DNA from 2 places in the Kribbella sp. NPDC048928 genome. Region 2 is predicted to be linked to the other one. Evidence: predicted binding sites of a transcription regulator. Region 2 holds the regulator's gene; the other holds the start of a gene.
What was found. The regulator HrcA, encoded in region 2, represses chaperone genes, less so after heat shock. The targets are predictions, from matches to a motif close to TTGGCACTCGNNNNNNNCGAGTGCCAA.
Positions count from the first base shown of each region.

Region 1 (8,724 bases), on a different contig from region 2:
GGCGCCTCGACGGCCGGCGCGGCCGGCTACAGCCTGACCTGCTCACTGACCGACTCCGCGCACAACAGCAAGCTCATCAGGATCTACGACAGCAACGTCAACGAGGTCGGCCAGGTCGAGTGGAACGGTGACCCGGTCAACGGCGACCCGGGCGACGCCTTCCGGGTCTACGACGGCAAGGGCGACGGCTGGGGCCTAGAGGCGCACCTGAGCACCGGCCGTACGGCGACGACGGTCGGCCACACATCCCCGTACTGGAGCCCGTGGGCCACCGGCGACCTGCCCGAGAACACCGATTACAGCCTCTGGGTGGTCATGCGCAACGGCGGCTCGTCGGTGACCACCAACAAATGCCTGGTCACGACCTGAAACAAAAATAGTGCGCAACGTTTTTCCGGCGCGCAACAATAAAACTGATCGGCGCAACAAAAACAGCTCTTCACGATTGGGGGTGCAGCGGATCTAAATCCAGCAGGCACCCGGCGTAGGTTGCCTCGCCGCTGGCGGGTTATGTCACCACTGGCGTGTTGCTCGACGCCACCGGTCAAATAACCCGCCAGTCAGCGGCCTGTGCCATCCGCGTGTGGGTGGTTCACCCCCCGTACCTTCCGCAGCGACGACCGGCCGCGGCTCGCAACACCTTGAAGCACGCAACGAGGAACAAAAGAACACCGCCCGGAGGTCCGAGGACCTTCCGGGCGGTGCTTTGGTGCAGCGCTTCGTCTGCGGTGCTGCGAACTAGCTGTGCCGAGGGTCAGTGACCGTGGCCGTGGCCGTGACCGGCCGCCGCGGGCTCTTCTTCCTCGGGCTTGTCGACCACCAGGGTCTCGGTGGTCAGCAGGAGCGCGGCGATCGAGCCGGCGTTGGCGAGCGCGGACCGGGTCACCTTGACCGGGTCCAGGACGCCCTGCGCGAGCAGGTCGCCGTACTCGCCGGTGGCAGCGTTGAACCCGCTGCCGAGCTCCAGCTCGGCGACCTTGGCGGTCACGACGTAACCCTCGTAGCCGCCGTTCTCGGCGATCCAGCGCAGCGGCTCGACGATCGCCTTGCGGACGATCCGGACACCGGCGAGCTCGTCGCCGTCCAGGTCCAGGCCGCTGTCCAGCACGGAGGACGCGTGCACCAGGGCGGAGCCGCCGCCGGCGACGATGCCCTCTTCGATCGCGGCCCGGGTCGCGGACACCGCGTCCTCGATCCGGTGCTTCTTCTCCTTGAGCTCGACCTCGGTGGCCGCGCCGACCTTGATCACGCAGACGCCACCGGCCAGCTTGGCCAGCCGCTCCTGCAGCTTCTCGCGGTCCCAGTCGGAGTCGGTGCGCTCGATCTCGGACTTGATCTGGCTGACCCGGCCCTCGATGTCCTCGGCCTTGCCGGAACCCTCGACGACGGTCGTGTTGTCCTTCGAGACCACGATCCGGCGCGCCGAACCGAGCACCTCGAGGCCGACCTGGTCGAGCTTCAGCCCGACCTCGGGGGCGACGACCTGCGCGCCGGTGAGCGCGGCCAGGTCCTCCAGCATCGCCTTGCGGCGGTCACCGAAGCCCGGCGCCTTGACGGCGACCGAGGTGAAGTTGCCGCGGATCTTGTTGACCACCAGGGTCGACAGTGCCTCGGCGTCGACGTCCTCGGCGATGATCAGCAGCGTCTTGCTGGACTGCACGACCTTCTCCAGCAGCGGCAGCAGGTCCGCGATCGCGGAGATCTTGCCCTGGTGGATCAGGATGTACGGGTCCTCCAGCACCGCTTCGCCGGCCTCGGCGTCGGTGATGAAGTACGGCGAGATGTAGCCCTTGTCGAACTGCATGCCCTCGGTGAACTCGAGCTCGGTCCCGAAGGTGTTCGACTCCTCGACGGTGATCACACCGTCCTTGCCGACCTTGTCGAACGCGTCCGCGATCAGGGCGCCGATCTCGGCGTCCCGGGCGGAGATGGTGGCGACGTGGGCCATGTCGGCCTTGTCGTCGACCGGCCGCGCGGTCTCCATCAGCTTGGCCGACACGGCGTCGACGGCCGCCTCGATGCCCTTCTTCAGGCCCATCGGGTTGACGCCCGCGGCGACCGCCCGGAGGCCTTCGTGCACCAGCGCCTGCGCCAGCACCGTCGCGGTGGTGGTGCCGTCACCGGCGATGTCGTTGGTCTTGGTCGCGACCTCCTTGGTGAGCTGCGCACCAAGGTTCTCGAACGGGTCGTCCAGCTCGACCTCACGGGCGACGGTGACACCGTCGTTGGTGATGGTCGGGGCGCCCCACTTCTTGTCCAGGACGACGTAGCGGCCCTTCGGGCCCAGCGTCACCTTCACCGTGTTCGCGAGCTTGTCGACGCCGCGCTCCAGCGCGCGCCGCGCGTTCTCGTCGAACTCGAGGATCTTCGGCATGAAAAATCCAGTCCCTCTCTGAAATCTCTGTACCTGCGAGGCGAACCGTCCCGCTGCTCCAGACCGACTCCGCCCCGGCGCCGGGCTACGGCAACCGAGGCGGTGTCAGTCAGGAACAGCGGGGGTTCGTCACTTGCTGACGACTGCGAGGATGTCGCGGGCGCCCAGGATCAGGTAGTCCTGACCGTCGTACTTGACCTCGGTGCCGCCGTACTTGGAGTAGATGACCTTGTCGCCGACGGCGACGTCCAGGGGGACGCGGTTGCCGTTGTCGTCGATCCGGCCCGGGCCGACGGCGAGGATCTCGCCCTCCTGCGGCTTCTCCTTGGCGGTGTCCGGGATCACCAGGCCGGACTTCGTGGTCTGCTCGGCTTCGAGCGGCGCGACGAGGACGCGGTCCTCGAGCGGCTTGATCGTGACCGACACTTGCTGACCTCCACGGTCGAATTCGCTTGTCTGTGGCATGTGGTCGCGCTCCCCTGCCGTCGCGGGGGTCAGAGGCCGGACCGCTGGCACCCTCACACAGAGAGTGCCAACACCGAATCTAGGCCGCGATTAGCACTCGGTCAACTCGAGTGCCAAACCTGGTCCATCTAAAGTTGCCCGGGTGAGTGTCACAGCGCTGCTCGACGGATCGGGCGCCGAGGTGCTGGCAGCTGCTTGTGAGGGGTTTCGGGCCGGTGCGGAGCTCAAGCTGGTCGAGCAGCTCAGGCGGCGGTACGACGCACCGCTGGTCACTGCCGCGGTCACCCAGGCGGCCCTGCGGCACCGCGCCGTCGCCAAGTTCGGTGCGGACGCGGCGCGGATGTACTTCACGCCCGACGGCCTCGAGCAGGCGACCCGGACCACGGTCAGTACGCACCGCGCCATACGGGTGGCAGCGACCCGGATCGGCACGATGGTCGATCTTGGATGCGGCATCGGCGGCGACCTGATCGTGATGGCCCGGGCCGGAATCCAGGTGACCGGCGTGGAGCGGGATCCCGAGACCGCGGCCGTCGCCCGCGCCAACCTGGCTGCGTTCGGGCTGCCCGGCGAGGTCGTGGTGGGCGATGCTGAGACGACGGACCTGACGCCGTACGAGATGGTGTTCGCCGACCCGGCGCGACGAGCTGACGGACGGCGCGTGTTCGACCACAACGCGTACTCGCCGCCATGGTCCTTCGTCACGTCTCTGCTGCAACGGACCGCCTGCGTGAAGGTGGCGCCCGGGATCCCGCACGACGCGATCCCGGCCGGCGTGGGGGCGGAGTGGATCAGCGACGCCGGCGAGGTGAAGGAGGCCGCACTCTGGTCCGGCGAGCTGTACGACGGCACACCCCGCCGCGCGACCCTGCTGCCGGGCGGAGCGACCGTCGCTGATGCACCGGAGGCCGTGACCGGCCCGGTCGGCCGCTACATCTACGAGCCAGATGGTGCCGTCGTACGGGCTGGTCTGGTGACTGCGGTCGCCGCCGAGGTTGACGGTTGGCTGCTGGATCCGCGCATTGCCTACGTGAGCGCCGCCGAGTACGTCCCGACTCGACTCGCGTCGGCGTACGAGGTGCTGGAAGAGCTTCCGTACAAGGAGAAAGCGCTCCGCGCCTGGGTCCGTACCCAAGGCATCGGGACGCTCGAGATCAAGAAGCGCGGTGTCGACCTCGACCCCGCCCAGCTCCGCAGGAAGCTCGCCCCGAAAGGCTCCGCGGCGGCGACGCTGATCATCACCAGGATCGGCCGCGACGCAGTCGCCTACTCCTGCCGCAGACGAACTACCCCCTAACCGGTCACCCCACCCCCTCCACCCCCACCATCCCCTTGGCGTTTGAGAGGTCCACCTGCCAAGTTGCCCCTTCCCACATCGCAGGCAGGCGAGGAACGGACCAGATGCGAGGTGACCCCCCAAACGGGGCCCGGCAGGGCGCGGCGCGGCACTGCGGCGCGGCACGGCGGTGCGGCGCGGTGCGGCGGGGCATGTGGTGCGGCGGGGGGTGTGGTTGCGGGTCGGCTGAGCTGAGTTGCGCTTGACCTGCATTCGAACATATGATCGATCTGCGAGCGGGTCTCCGGGGACTTGCCGACGAGCGAGGTGCTGCGCCCGTTGCTGCACTCCCCGGAGGCCCGCCACTAAGCAGCCATCCTGCGTTCATCTGCGTCCGCCAGGCTGTGGGTGGAACCGGTTGGCCGCTGACCGTTTACCTGGGGTGAGAGCGGCGCAGCAACCCCAGGCCTTTGCTCTTCGTGCTGCTGCCAGACAGCTGGAAGCGTGCTTTCACCCGCAGTCGAAAGCGCGTGGCCGCGATGTCCCACACCGCGGCCAGTGGCGTCGCAGGCTCGAGCTGTGGCAGGTGCTCGGTGCCACCGCCGGCAGCTGATCCGGCGCCGGCAGTTGATTCGGCGCGGGCGGCTGATCCGGCGCGGGCGGACGTGACGAACTCGGCGACCAGCCGGTTCCAGTCCTTGGCGCGGCGCAGCATTGCGTGACCTTCACCGGCGAGCGAGTACGTCGTCACCGCCACCCCGGCGTCGCGCAGCCGGTCGGCGTACGCGGTCGTACCGGCCGGATCGGTGATCGTGTCGTCGGTGCCGTGCACGAACGTGACGGGCGGGCGAAGCGCGCTGAGCGGTTCGTCGACCGGCAGCCACGGAGCCAGCGCGAGCACCCCCGCGACCCGAGGATGATTGCCAGCGGCAACGACAGCGCGGCCACCCATCGAGTGCCCGATCAGGAACACCCGCACGATCACCGACGGCAGTTCGTCCAGGACGGCCCGAAGGTCGAGAGCCGGATCGCCGTCGTCGTTCCACCCACGGAAGCGATACCGCACGAACCCGACCGCGGCATCCGGTGCGGCCGACGCGGCCATCCGCGCGAACGGCCACATCCGCAACAACGCCGGCCGCCACCGATGCGGATCGGCCCGCGAGTACTCCTCACCACCATGCGCGAGCAACACCAGATCCGTCGCACCAACAGGATGCCGAACAAGATCGACACCCGGACAGCTCATGGTTGCGAGTACAGCTCGGCCGGCTCCTGACGGATCGCCATCATCCGGCCCGGCGCCGTCTCCGTGAACCCGTACGAACGGTAGAGCTCGTGCGCGTCGGCGGTCGCCAGCAGGACCTGCCGCAAACCCTTCAGATCCGGATGCTCGAGCAGCGTCGACACAACGAACCGCCCCAGACCGTGACCGCGGTGCGTCTCCAGGACGAAGACGTCGGCGAGCCAGGCGAAGGTGGCGTAGTCCGTCACCATCCGCGCGTATGCGACCAGTGCTCCGTCGGGGGCGTACACGCCGAGGTTCAGGGAGCCGGCGATCGAGCGTTCGACCACGTCCCGCGGGATGCCGGTCGCCCAGTACGACGTACTCAGAAAGCCTTGCACCACGTCGATGTCGACGCGCTCGGGATTGTCGTCCGCCTCGAAGCCGTCCGGGCCGGTCCACTTCATTTGTTGAGTACCTCCGTGATGGGCATCGAGGAGTCTGCGGGCAGGTCCAGCGGCGACGGGGTACGGCCCGCGCGGACGAGCTCCGATCCGAGGGCGGCGACCATCGCGCCGTTGTCCGTGCACAGGCCGGGCCGCGGGACCCGGACCGCGATGCCGGCCGCGGCGGCGCGCTCCTCGGCCATCGCGCGCAGCCGCGAGTTCGCCGCGACGCCACCGCCGATCAGCAGGTGCTCGAACCCGCGGTCCTTGCAGGCGTCGATCGCCTTCCGGGTGAGTACGTCGCAGACCGCCTCCTGGAAGGCCGCGGCGACGTGATTCACCGGTACGTCCTCGCCGTCGCGCCGCTTCGCCTCGACCCAGCGCGCGACCGCGGTCTTCAACCCGGAGAACGAGAAGTCGAACCGGTGCCGTTCGAGGTCCCGCTGCGACGTCAGGCCGCGCGGGAACTTCACGTACAGCCGGTCCCCGCCGTCCTGCGCCGCCTTGTCGATCCACGGACCACCCGGGAACGGCAGCCCGAGCACCCGCGCGACCTTGTCGAACGCCTCGCCGGCGGCGTCGTCGATGGTGCTGCCCATCGGTACGACACCATCGGTGATGTCCTCGACCGACAACAGCGAGGAGTGCCCGCCGGAGACCAGCATCGCGACGCAGCCCTTCGGCAGGTCGCCGTGCTCCAGGGTGTCCACCGCGACGTGCGCCGCGAGGTGGTTCACACCGTAAAGCGGCTTGTCCAGCGACAGCGCGAGGCCCTTGGCCGCGGCGACGCCGACGAGCAGCGCACCGGCCAGACCGGGACCGCTGGTCACCGCCACGGCGTCCACGTCGGTCGGCCGGATACCGGCGGTCTCGCAGGCGCGGCGGATCGTCGGCACCATCGCCTCGAGATGCGCACGACTGGCCACCTCGGGCACCACACCGCCGAACCGGGCGTGCTCCTCGACGCTCGACGCGACCGCGTCGGCGAGCAGCGTCTGCCCGCGTACGATCCCGACGCCGGTCTCGTCACACGACGTCTCGATCCCCAGGATCAGAGGCTCTTGTTCCATGCTTCCTCCTGCCACCGCATGATCACCGCATCCTCGCCACCGCCGTAGTACCCGCGCCGCCGGCTGATCTCCGCGAACCCGAACCCTGCGTACAACCCTCGCGCCGACTCGTTGCCTGCAGCAACTTCTAGTAGGACGGTCCGGCCGGCGCAACGTTCCAGGACGGTGGTCATCAGCTGCCCACCGATGCCTGTACGCCGCGCGTCCGGCGCCACCGCGATCCGAAGCACCTCGACGACGTCCTCGACCACGGGCGGCAAGAGCAGTACGACGTACCCGGCGATCGCGCCCTGGTCCGCTACCAGTACCACCCGGTCCTCGGACAGCCGGTCGAACTCGTCCGCCCACGCGTCGGCGCTCCAGGCGGTCGCGCCGAAGCACAGCTCGTCCAACCCGACCAACTCGGTCGCATCGGCCGCGCGGGCGGGCCGGATGGTGGGTCTCACAGGACGCTCTTCGGGCCGCCGGACATGGTCACGTCCGGGCGGCGCAGATACAACGGCTCCGGCTCGACAACCACCAACGTCCCGCTCGCCACACCCGTAGCAAGCACCTCAGCAGACGGATACTCAACAACACCAGCAACCCCACCAGCCGCGCTGGTGGTGGCGGCTGCTGCGGTGGTCGGCTGGGGGCCGAGTACGTCGGCGTACAGGACTGCACCACGACCGATGACGGGCAGGCCTGACAGGACGTGGGCGACCTCGGCGGGCTTGTCGACGGCTGGTCCCTCCAGGCGGCGACGGCTGCCATCTGCGGCGGGGCCGTCGTACAGCGCCCAGTAGATCTCCTTGCGGCGCGCGTCCGTGGCGACCGCGACCGGCAGCGTCAGCGTCGACTGCCGCGCAAGGACATCCAGGCTGCACACCCCCGCGACCTCGATCCCGAGCACCTCACCCATCGTGCGTGCGGTCACCAGACCGACCCGGAGTCCGGTGAATGGTCCAGGACCGACTCCAACCGCAATCCCGGTCAGCTCCCGCGGCGTGACACCGGCGGTCTTCAGTGCGGCCGCGATCGCCGGCGCCAGCAACTCGCCGTGCCGCAGCGCATCCACAGTCGTCGACGAAGCGACGATCTCCCCGTCCGGCGTCGCCAGCGCAACGGTCACCGCAGCACTCGAGGTGTCGAAGGCAAGCAGCATGTCAGTTCTTCTCTCGTACAGAGATGCGGACACCGGACGCCGCCCAGCGCGGGCCGATCGGTGTGATCCGCAGCGACCGCGTCTCGTCGGAGTCGTCGTCGCCTCGCGTCACGACGATGTCGAGCCGATCCGGCGCGAGCGCCTCGGCGAGGCCGTGACCCCACTCGACCACGGTGACCGCGTCCTCCAGGCTCGCGTCCAGGTCGAGGTCGTCCAGCTCCGCGAACCCACCGACCCGATAGGCGTCGACGTGCACGAGCGCCGGACCGTCAGCAAGCGACGGATGCACCCGGGAGATCACGAACGTCGGCGAGGTGATCGCGCCGCGCACCTTCAGCCCGACGCCGAGGCCTTGCGTGAACGTCGTCTTCCCGGCGCCGAGATCGCCGGACAGTACGAGCACGTCGCCCGCTCGCAGCTGGCCGGCCAGCTCCTCGCCGATCGCCTGCATGTCGTCGGCGGTCGGTACGGTCAGCTCGACCGGCATCGCCTTCGCGTAGATCAGGTTGTGCGCCTGCCGGTCGACGACGGAGTACCCGCGGCGCCGCCAGAACTCCACGGTGTCGGGCAGTTCGACGCGCGCGATCAGGTTCACCCGGCCGAGTCCGCGCCGTACGGCGACCTGCTCCGCGCACCCCACCATCGCCGAGGCGACACCACGCGTCTGGTACCGCGGGTCGACCGAGACGCGGCGCAGGTTGAGGATGTCGCCGGTCTGCTCGAA
Region 1 is NZ_JBICUC010000004.1:260,865-269,588, forward strand. It holds gene ACGFI6_RS19110 (hypothetical protein) at 1-369, shown strand, start outside; gene groL (chaperonin GroEL) at 755-2,374, opposite strand; gene groES (co-chaperone GroES) at 2,504-2,800, opposite strand; gene ACGFI6_RS19125 (methyltransferase domain-containing protein) at 2,982-4,136, shown strand; gene ACGFI6_RS19130 (dienelactone hydrolase family protein) at 4,549-5,364, opposite strand; gene ACGFI6_RS19135 (GNAT family N-acetyltransferase) at 5,361-5,807, opposite strand; gene tsaD (tRNA (adenosine(37)-N6)-threonylcarbamoyltransferase complex transferase subunit TsaD) at 5,804-6,856, opposite strand; gene ACGFI6_RS19145 (GNAT family N-acetyltransferase) at 6,838-7,302, opposite strand; gene tsaB (tRNA (adenosine(37)-N6)-threonylcarbamoyltransferase complex dimerization subunit type 1 TsaB) at 7,299-8,000, opposite strand; gene tsaE (tRNA (adenosine(37)-N6)-threonylcarbamoyltransferase complex ATPase subunit type 1 TsaE) at 8,002-8,724, opposite strand, start outside.
Region 1: groES (co-chaperone GroES) is a predicted target of HrcA. The motif match lies at 2,930-2,956, and genes of this name have one in related genera.

Region 2 (8,724 bases):
GACAGCCACACGAAGATGTAGATCGACGGGTCCGAGATCAGCCGCCAGGGCTGGATCACGATGCCGACCACGCCGGTCAGCAGGCCCGCGGTGCGGAAGTTCAGCCAGCGCGGCAGCGCGTTCGCGAAGTCGTACGACGGACTCACCACGTTGGCGGCGACGTTGCAGGACATCGTCGCGAGGATCGCCATCACCAGGCCGATCGTGACCACCGCCGGGTTCTCGAACCGGCGGGTGAGCTCGACCGGGTCCCAGATCGCCGAACCGTAGAGCACCACGGTGCCGGACGTGGTGATGATCGAGACCAGCGCGATGAACGACATCGTGGTCGGCAGGCCGATGATCTGGCCCCAGACCTGTGCGCGCTGGCCCTTCCCGAACCGGGTGAAGTCCGGCATGTTCAGCGACAAGGTTGCCCAGAACGCGATCATGCCCATCAGCGACGGCGCGAAGATCTTCCAGAAGTCGGCGTCCCAGCCGAGCTTCGACGGCTGCGACAGGATCGGCCCGAGCCCGCCGGCCTTCACCAGGATCGCCACCATCAGCGCGACGAACGCGATCGTCACCAGCGGCGCCGCCCAGTTCTCGAACCGGCGCAGGCCCTCGATGCCGCGGAAGATCAGCACCATCTGCAACGCCCAGAAGAACAAGAAACTCAGCCACATCGTCCACGGGTGGCCGCCGATCGCGGAGGCCTCGTTCCAGCCCTTCCCGAACAGCTCGCCGACGATCACGAAGATCGCCTGCCCGCCGATCCAGGTCTGGATGCCGAACCAGCCGCAGGCGATGAACGCCCGCAGCAGCGCCGGGAAGTTCGCGCCGCGGACGCCGTAGAACGCCCGCGCGAAGACCGGGAACGGGATGCCGTACTTCGTGCCCGCATGACTGTTCAGCAGCAGCGGGACGAGCACGATCAGGTTCCCGAGAGTGATGGTGAGGAACGCCTGCAACCAGTTCATGCCGAGCGCGACCAGGCCCGACGCGAGCAGATAGCTGGGAATGTTGTGCGCCATCCCCATCCAGAGCGCGGCGTAGTTGTACGTCGTCCAGGTGCGCTCCGGCAACCGCGTCGGCGCCAGCTCCGCGTTCGCGTACGGACTGGACCCGAGCGCGGCGGGATCGGCCAACTCGACCCGCCCATCGGGATGAACTGTCTGCTGGATCGTGGCCATGCGCTACCACTCCATCCGGTCGGGCGTTGTCCGTTCCGAACAAGTTGCGCGACCCGATGACCCGATGTCAACGGACAACTACCGAAAGAGGGTTATCCGGGACCGAGTAGCGGGAGGGTGGGGCGCTGGGGCGGGCCGAGAACCTGGTAGCCGCGGCGGATCGCGTCCTGGAGCTTGTCGACCGGCCACGGCCAGTCCTCGGTGCTCTTGAGCGCGTCGTCCAGGGACGTGCCGGCGTGGTGCAGCGCGGAGATCGTGTTCGCGACCTTGCCCAGCTCGATCGCCTGGTCGTGGGCGAACTCGATGTCGACGACCGCGCCGTGGCCCGGGACGATCTGCGCGCTCTGCGGCATCATCCCGACCACGGCCTGGATCGTGTCCGGCCATTCCAGCGGGAACGAGTCCTCGCCGTACGACGGCGGCGCCGACTCCTCAAGCAGGTCACCGACGAAGAACACGTTCACGTCCGGTACGGCCACCACCGTGTCGCCCGACGTGTGCGCGTTGCCGACGTACAGCAGCTCCACGCGCCGGTCGCCGAGGTCGATGACCTTTGCGGTCGCGAACGTCGTACCGGCGAGCTTCTCCTCGGCGGCGGCGTTCTCGTGCAGGTGGACCTCCGCGCCGGCGAAGACGCTGTTGCCGTTGACATGGTCGAAGTGCGCGTGGGTGTTGACGACCCACTGCACGTCCAGGTCGGTGAGCTCGCGGATGTGCTCGCGGAGCTGCTCGGCCTCCTCGGTGGTGGCGCGGGTGTCGATCACCAGTGCGCCGTCGCTGCCGACGACCAGGCCGACGTTCAGGTCCCATTCGTCGTACCGGCGAACCCAGGTGCGGTCGCCGAGCTCGGTCCAACTCATGCGCTCGACACTACTTGCTGACCACATCGCCTCTCGCGACCTGGTCCCGCTTGACGCCGCGCAGCAGCAGCCCGACGTTGTCGCCGGCGGTCGCGGTGCGGACGATCTTGCGGAACATCTCGACGCCGGTCACCTCGACCTGCGCCAGCGGCTGCCCGGCCCGGCTGATCAGCACCTGCTCGCCGACCGTCACCGTCCCGGTCTGTACCCGGCCGGTCACCACCGTTCCGCGGCCGGTGATCGAGAACACATCCTCGATCGTCAGCCCGAACGAACCCACCGGCAGCGAGTCCTGTGGCGAGCCCGGCGGAGGGTTCATCGAGGCGTCCTGCAGGCGCTCGGGGAAGCTGTTCGGCTGCGAATGGCCGCGCGCCAGCAACTCCTGCGGATCCATCGGGTTCGCCCGCTTCCAGAACTTCCAGCCCATGCGCCGAGATTAGCTGTTGGCAAGCCGACTGCTGGCGACCTAGGCTCGCAACTGTTCCGATCGGATCTCCGAAACTTTCGAAGGGTGGCCGGTGTGACGACACGACGCGCGGTGGTGGTCCGGGGTGGCTGGGAAGGGCATTCGCCGGTCGAGGCGACCGACCTGTTCATCCCGTACCTGAAGGAGAACGGCTTCGAGGTCACGGTCTCCGACACGACGGCGGCCTACCTCGACCTGGACGGCGTCGACCTGGTGCTGCAGTGCGTGACGATGAGCGAGATCGAGCCCGACCACTTCAAGGGGCTGGAGGCCGCGATCCGGCGCGGTACCGGGTTCGCCGGCTGGCACGGCGGGATCGCGGACTCGTTCCGCAAGAACTCGGACTACAGCTTCATCACCGGCGGGCAGTTCATCTCGCACCCACACGGGTACACCGACTATCGCGTCGACATCGTTCCGGCGAAGGCCGACGATCCGATTGTCGACGGTATCGAGCACTTCGACGTGCACACCGAGCAGTACTACGTCCACTACGACCCGACCAACAACGTCCTGGCGACCACGACCTTCGCGTCGCACCCGGACTACCCGTGGATCGAGGGCGCCGTGATGCCGGTCGTCTGGACCCGCACCTGGGGCGAGGGCAAGGTCTTCGTCTGCACGGTCGGCCACAAGCTCGACGACCTGGAGACGCCCGAGGTCAAGACGATCATCGAGCGGGGGCTGCTGTGGGCGAGCAAGTGACCGGCCCGCTGACCAAGGTCGGCATCGTCGGTACGGGCGTCATCTCCGGTACGTACCTGGACCACCTGGCCAAGCTGCCCGGCGTCGACGTGGTCGCCGTCGCGGACCTGGACCTGCCGCGCGCGCAGGCGATTGCCGACAAGAACCCGGCGATCCGCGCGCTCTCGCCCGAGGACCTGTATGCGGCTGACGACATTGAGATTGTCGTCAATCTGACGATCCCCGCGGCCCACGCCGCCGTGCACCAGGCCGCGCTTGCGGCGGGCAAGAACGTGTACGGCGAGAAGCCGCTGGCGATGGACCGCGCCGAGGCGGAGCCGCTGCTGAAGTACGCCGCCGCCAACGACCTGCGGATCGGCTGTGCGCCGGACACGGTCCTCGGCACCGGGACCCAGACGGCGCGTGCGGTGATCGACCGCGGCGACATCGGTACGCCGCACGCCGCGACCGCGTTCATGGTCACCCCCGGCCACGAACTGTGGCACCCGGCTCCTGAGTTCTACTACAAGCCAGGCGGCGGCCCGGTGCTCGACATGGGCCCGTACTACGTCACCAGCCTGGTCACGCTGCTCGGGCCGGTCGTCCGGGTCACCGCCCGCGCCGGCCGGGCGAAGCAGCAGCGGACGATCCACACCGGCCCTCGCGCCGGGACCGTCTTCGACGTAGAGGTGCCGACGCACGTCACCGGCGTACTGGAGCACGAGTCGGGCGCCCTGACCACCGTGCTGATGTCGTTCGACGTCTGGGCCGGGCGGCTGCCGCGGATCGAGGTCCACGGGACGGACGGCAGCCTGTCCGTGCCGGACCCGAACGGGTTCGACGGGACCGTCGAGATCGTCACCCCGGAGCAGCGCGAGTGGACCGAGGTGCCGGTCGCGGGCGGGTACGCCGGAGCCGGCCGCGGGGTCGGTGTCGCGGACATGGCCCGGGCGGTACGCACCGGCGATCCGCACCGGGCGTCGGGGGAGTTGGCGTACCACGTGCTCGACGTACTGGAGTCGTTCATCGACTCCGCCGTACAGGATCAGCCCCTTGATGTGGCGAGTACAGTGACGCGTCCCGCGCCCGTTCCGTTGGGAGCCTCACCCGAGACCGCCTAGACTGGCACTCTGAACGACTGAGTGCCAAGGGTCTGAAAGGGTGGTGCGCGTGCTGGACGACCGCAAGCTGGATGTGCTCCGCGCCATCGTCGAGGACTACGTCGCGACCCACGAGCCCATCGGGTCGAAGGCACTGGTCGACCGGCACAACCTTGGTGTCTCCCCGGCTACCGTGCGTAACGACATGGCGGCGCTGGAGGAGGAGGGGTACATCACCCAGCCGCACACCAGCGCCGGCCGGATCCCGACCGACGCCGGCTACCGGCTGTTCGTGGACAAGCTGAGCACGGTCAAGACGCTGTCGACGGCGGAGAAGAAGGCGATCACGTCCTTCCTGGCCGGTGCGGTGGACCTCGACGACGTGGTCCGCCGGACCGTCCGGCTGCTCGCGCAGATCACCCGCCAGGTCGCCATCGTGCAGTACCCGTCGCTGAACCGGTCGAGCGTGCGGCACATCGAGGTCGTCACGATGGGCCCGCGCAGGCTGCTGCTGGTGCTGATCACCAGCAACGGCCGGGTCGAGCAGCGGATCGTCGAGCACCCGCAGGACGTCGACGAGCAGCTGATCGCGGACCTGCGTTCGCGGCTGAACACCGCCCTCACCGGGCAGCGTCTGACCGACGCCGCGACGGTGCTGGCCGGCGTGCCCGAGCTGTTCGCGCCGACCGACCGTTCGCTCGTCGCGTCGATCGTCACCACGCTGTTCGAGACGTTCACCGATGAGGTCGGCGAGCAGCGGATCGCGGTCGGCGGCGCCGCCAACCTGACCCGGTACGGCGACGACTTCGAGCGGAACGTGAAGCCGGTGCTGGAGGCGCTGGAGGAGCACGTCATCCTGCTCAAGCTGCTCGGCGAGGCGACGAACCCGCAGACCCTGACGGTCCGGATCGGCCACGAGAACCCGTTCGAGGAACTGGCCACCACCTCGGTGGTCGCGACCGGGTACGGGTCGAAGTCGGAGGTGCTCGCCACCCTCGGCATCGTCGGGCCGACCCACATGGACTACCCGAGCACGATGGGCGCCGTACGAGCCGTCGCCCGCTACGTCAGTCAGATCCTGGCTGAATCATGACGATTACAACCCCCTGGTCTGGAGTATGAGCACCGATTACTACGCCGTCCTAGGTGTCAGCCGTGACGCGTCACCGGACGAGATCAAGAAGGCGTACCGCAAGCTGGCGCGCCAGTACCACCCGGATGTGAACGACTCCGAGGACGCGCACCAGAAGTTCCAGGAGATCGGGCGCGCGTTCCAGGTGCTCAGCGACCCGCAGAAGCGGCAGATGCACGACCTCGGCGGCGACCCGTTCGCCTCCGCGGGCGGCGCCGCGGGCGGGCAAGGCTTCGGGCAGGCGTTCACGTTCACCGACATCATGGACGCGTTCTTCGGCCAGACCGGCGGCGCGACCCGTGGTCCGCGGCCGCGCACCCGGCGCGGTCAGGACGCGTTGATCCCGCTGCGGATCGACCTGGCCGAGGCTGCCTTCGGTACGACGCGCGAGCTCAAGGTCGACACCGCCGTACTCTGCCCGACCTGTAGCGGATCCGGCGCGGCCGCCGGCTCCGAGCCGGTCACCTGCGAGATCTGCCACGGGCGCGGCGAGGTGACGCACACGCAGCGGTCGTTCCTCGGCGAGGTGCGGACGATGCGCCCCTGCCCGAACTGCCGCGGCTACGGCACCACGATCCCGAGCCCGTGCGTCGAGTGCGCCGGCGACGGTCGCGTCCGTTCGCGCCGTACGGTCACGGTGAAGATCCCCGGCGGCGTCGACAGCGGCACCCGCGTGCAGCTGTCCGGCCAGGGCGAGGTCGGCCCCGGCGGCGGCCCGGCCGGCGACCTGTACGTCGAGATCGAGGTCGAGCCGCACGACATCTTCACCCGCAGCGGCGACGACCTGCACTGCACGGTCACGCTGCCGATGACCGCGGCCGCGCTCGGTACGACGATCGACCTGCCGACGCTCGAGGGCGAGACGACTCCGCTCGAGATCCGTCCCGGCACCCAGTCCGGTACGACGCAGACGCTGACCGCTCGCGGCGTACCGCGGTTGCGGCACGCCGGTCGTGGTGACCTCATCGTGCAGGTGATCGTCGAGACGCCGACCAAGCTCGACGACGACCAGGCCGAGCTGCTCCGCCGGCTCGCCGCCGCCCGCGACGAGGAGCGCCCGCAGGGCCAGGTCCAGGCAACGCACAAGAGCGGCGTCTTCGGCCGGCTCCGCAACGCCTTCGGCGCGCACTAGATGCCCACCTCCGACCCGTCCCCCACCATCTCAGCGGCCACCCCCCACCCTGGGCCCGATCCCACCAGCTCAGCGGCTAAGCCCCACTCTGGGGCCGATCCCACCGGCTCGGCGGTTGACCGCGGACGTGGTGGGTTGGGCGGTGGGATGTGGGTACGGCAACCCACCAGCTCAGCGGTCAACCTCGGAGCTGGTGGGTTGGGCGGGGGTGTTCGGTAGGTGGGGGTCGCGGTGTTCTTCGCCCCGGAACTCGACGGCGACGAGCTGGTGCTGGACGGCGCGGAGGGCCGGCATGCCGCGGTCGTACGCCGAATCGCTGCCGGTGAACGGATCCGCCTGACGGACGGGCGCGGGCGCTGGGCCGAAGGGCCTGTCGTCGCGGCGTCGAAGACCGGTGTCACGGTCGCGGTCGACGAACGCGGCACGGTCGAGGCCGCAGCACCGCGGGTGGTCGTGGTGCAGGCGGTGCCGAAGGGGGAGCGAGCCGAGCTCGCGGTGGAGATGCTGACCGAGGTCGGCGTCGACGTGATCGTGCCCTGGAACGCGGAGCGCAGTCAGTTCCGGGCGAACCCGGAGCGCGTGCAGAAGCTGCTCGCGAAGTGGCAGGCTTGGGCGTTCGAGGCGAGCAAGCAGTCGCGGCGGATCTGGTTCGCGGAGGTCGCGCCGCTCGCCACCACAGCCGAGGTCGCCGAGTTGCTCGCGGGCGCCGCGCTGCCCGTCGTACTGCACGAGGAAGCCACCGTCCCGCTGGCATCGCTCGACCTCCCGGCAACCGGCGACATCGTGTTGGTGATCGGCCCGGAGGGCGGCATCGCTCCGGGCGAGCTGGAGACGTTCGGCGCCACCCCGATCCGCCTCGGCGATACGGTCCTGCGGACGTCGACCGCCGGCGTCGCTGCGGCCGCTGCGCTCTTGGCCACTTCGCGGTGGCGGTAGTCTGTTAGACAGGCACCGAACACGAGGAACGAACCATGGCTGTCGAGTCCACCAGAGCGCGCTCGCTCACGCATGTCGACCCGGCCGAGGTGCCGTTGCAGGCGGCGCTGGACGCGCTCGCTGACCCGGTGCGGCGTTCGATCCTCCGTGACCTGGCGGTCCACGACGAGTGGACCCGTGCGTGCGGCACGTTCGACCTTCCGGTGAAGAAGGCAACCGCCAGCCACCACTTCTCCGTACTGCGGGCTGCCGGCCTCATCGAGCAACGCGACGAGGGCGCCCGCCGGCTGAATCGCCTGCGCCGGTCAGAGTTCGACTCGGCGTTCCCAGGCCTGCTCTCAGCCACGATCGACCGCGACGACGACTGAGCCTGCCTTGACTGCTATTTGACCAGGACCGACTTGCTGTCGGTGTTGGTGATGCTGCCGTCGGCCGCGGAGACCAGGTAGACGCTGATCTCCCACGGCCCCGGGCTCAACTTCAGCTGGAACGAGTACGGCGCGAAGGTCTGGCCCTCGGACGTCTTCGCGAAGCTCTTCTGGACCTGTTTGGTCTTCAGGTTCACCGCCTCGTAGTTGACGACCGCCTCGTCGGCCGCGGCCACCCCCTGCACGGTGACTCTCGGCTCCAGCGCCTGTGCCTCGGACGGCGAGTCGATCCAGACCAGCGCCTGTACGTCGGCCGCCTGAGCGCGGCCCAACGGCTCGGTGGCGTCGACCTGACCGAACAGCCGTGCCACGGGCCGTCCGCCTTCGGTGACCTGGACCGGGGTCTGGTAGTCCTTCAGCGCGCCCTGCACGGTGTAGACGAGTTGCTGCGTCGCGACCCGCGCGTCGTCCGCGGTGAGCCTTGCCTTCGGCAACTGCTTGAAGTCGACCGTCACCGCGTCGTCGGTACGGGTCACGCTGTTCACCGCTGCGCCACGCCAGACCGAGAAGTAGTCCGGGTCCTCCGGCTGCCGCGTCGTCATCACCCGAACCGCCTGCTCGGCCGGATGGCCGGTGACCTTGGTCCAGGTGCGGTACAGCCGCGTGGCCTGCCGCTTCGGTGCGCCGATCTGCGTGCCGAGCCAGTAGACCGGGACCAGCGCGTTGCGGACGGTCTGCTCCGGCTGGGTGTGGACCGTCGGTGCTGCGGTCTTCACGGCGTCGGTCGGCACCGGGGACGGTTCGGCGCTCATCACGGTGGGCGGCGGGGTCTTCGGTACGCCGGATGCGGTCGCCGTCGTACCAGGACCGGCGA
Region 2 is NZ_JBICUC010000001.1:259,391-268,114, reverse strand. It holds gene ACGFI6_RS01215 (NCS1 family nucleobase:cation symporter-1) at 1-1,172, opposite strand, end outside; gene ACGFI6_RS01210 (MBL fold metallo-hydrolase) at 1,265-2,032, opposite strand; gene ACGFI6_RS01205 (EF-Tu/IF-2/RF-3 family GTPase) at 2,043-2,459, opposite strand; gene ACGFI6_RS01200 (ThuA domain-containing protein) at 2,553-3,203, shown strand; gene ACGFI6_RS01195 (Gfo/Idh/MocA family protein) at 3,188-4,303, shown strand; gene hrcA (heat-inducible transcriptional repressor HrcA) at 4,353-5,375, shown strand; gene dnaJ (molecular chaperone DnaJ) at 5,401-6,546, shown strand; gene ACGFI6_RS01180 (16S rRNA (uracil(1498)-N(3))-methyltransferase) at 6,766-7,482, shown strand; gene ACGFI6_RS01175 (ArsR/SmtB family transcription factor) at 7,518-7,850, shown strand; gene ACGFI6_RS01170 (Gmad2 immunoglobulin-like domain-containing protein) at 7,865-8,724, opposite strand, start outside.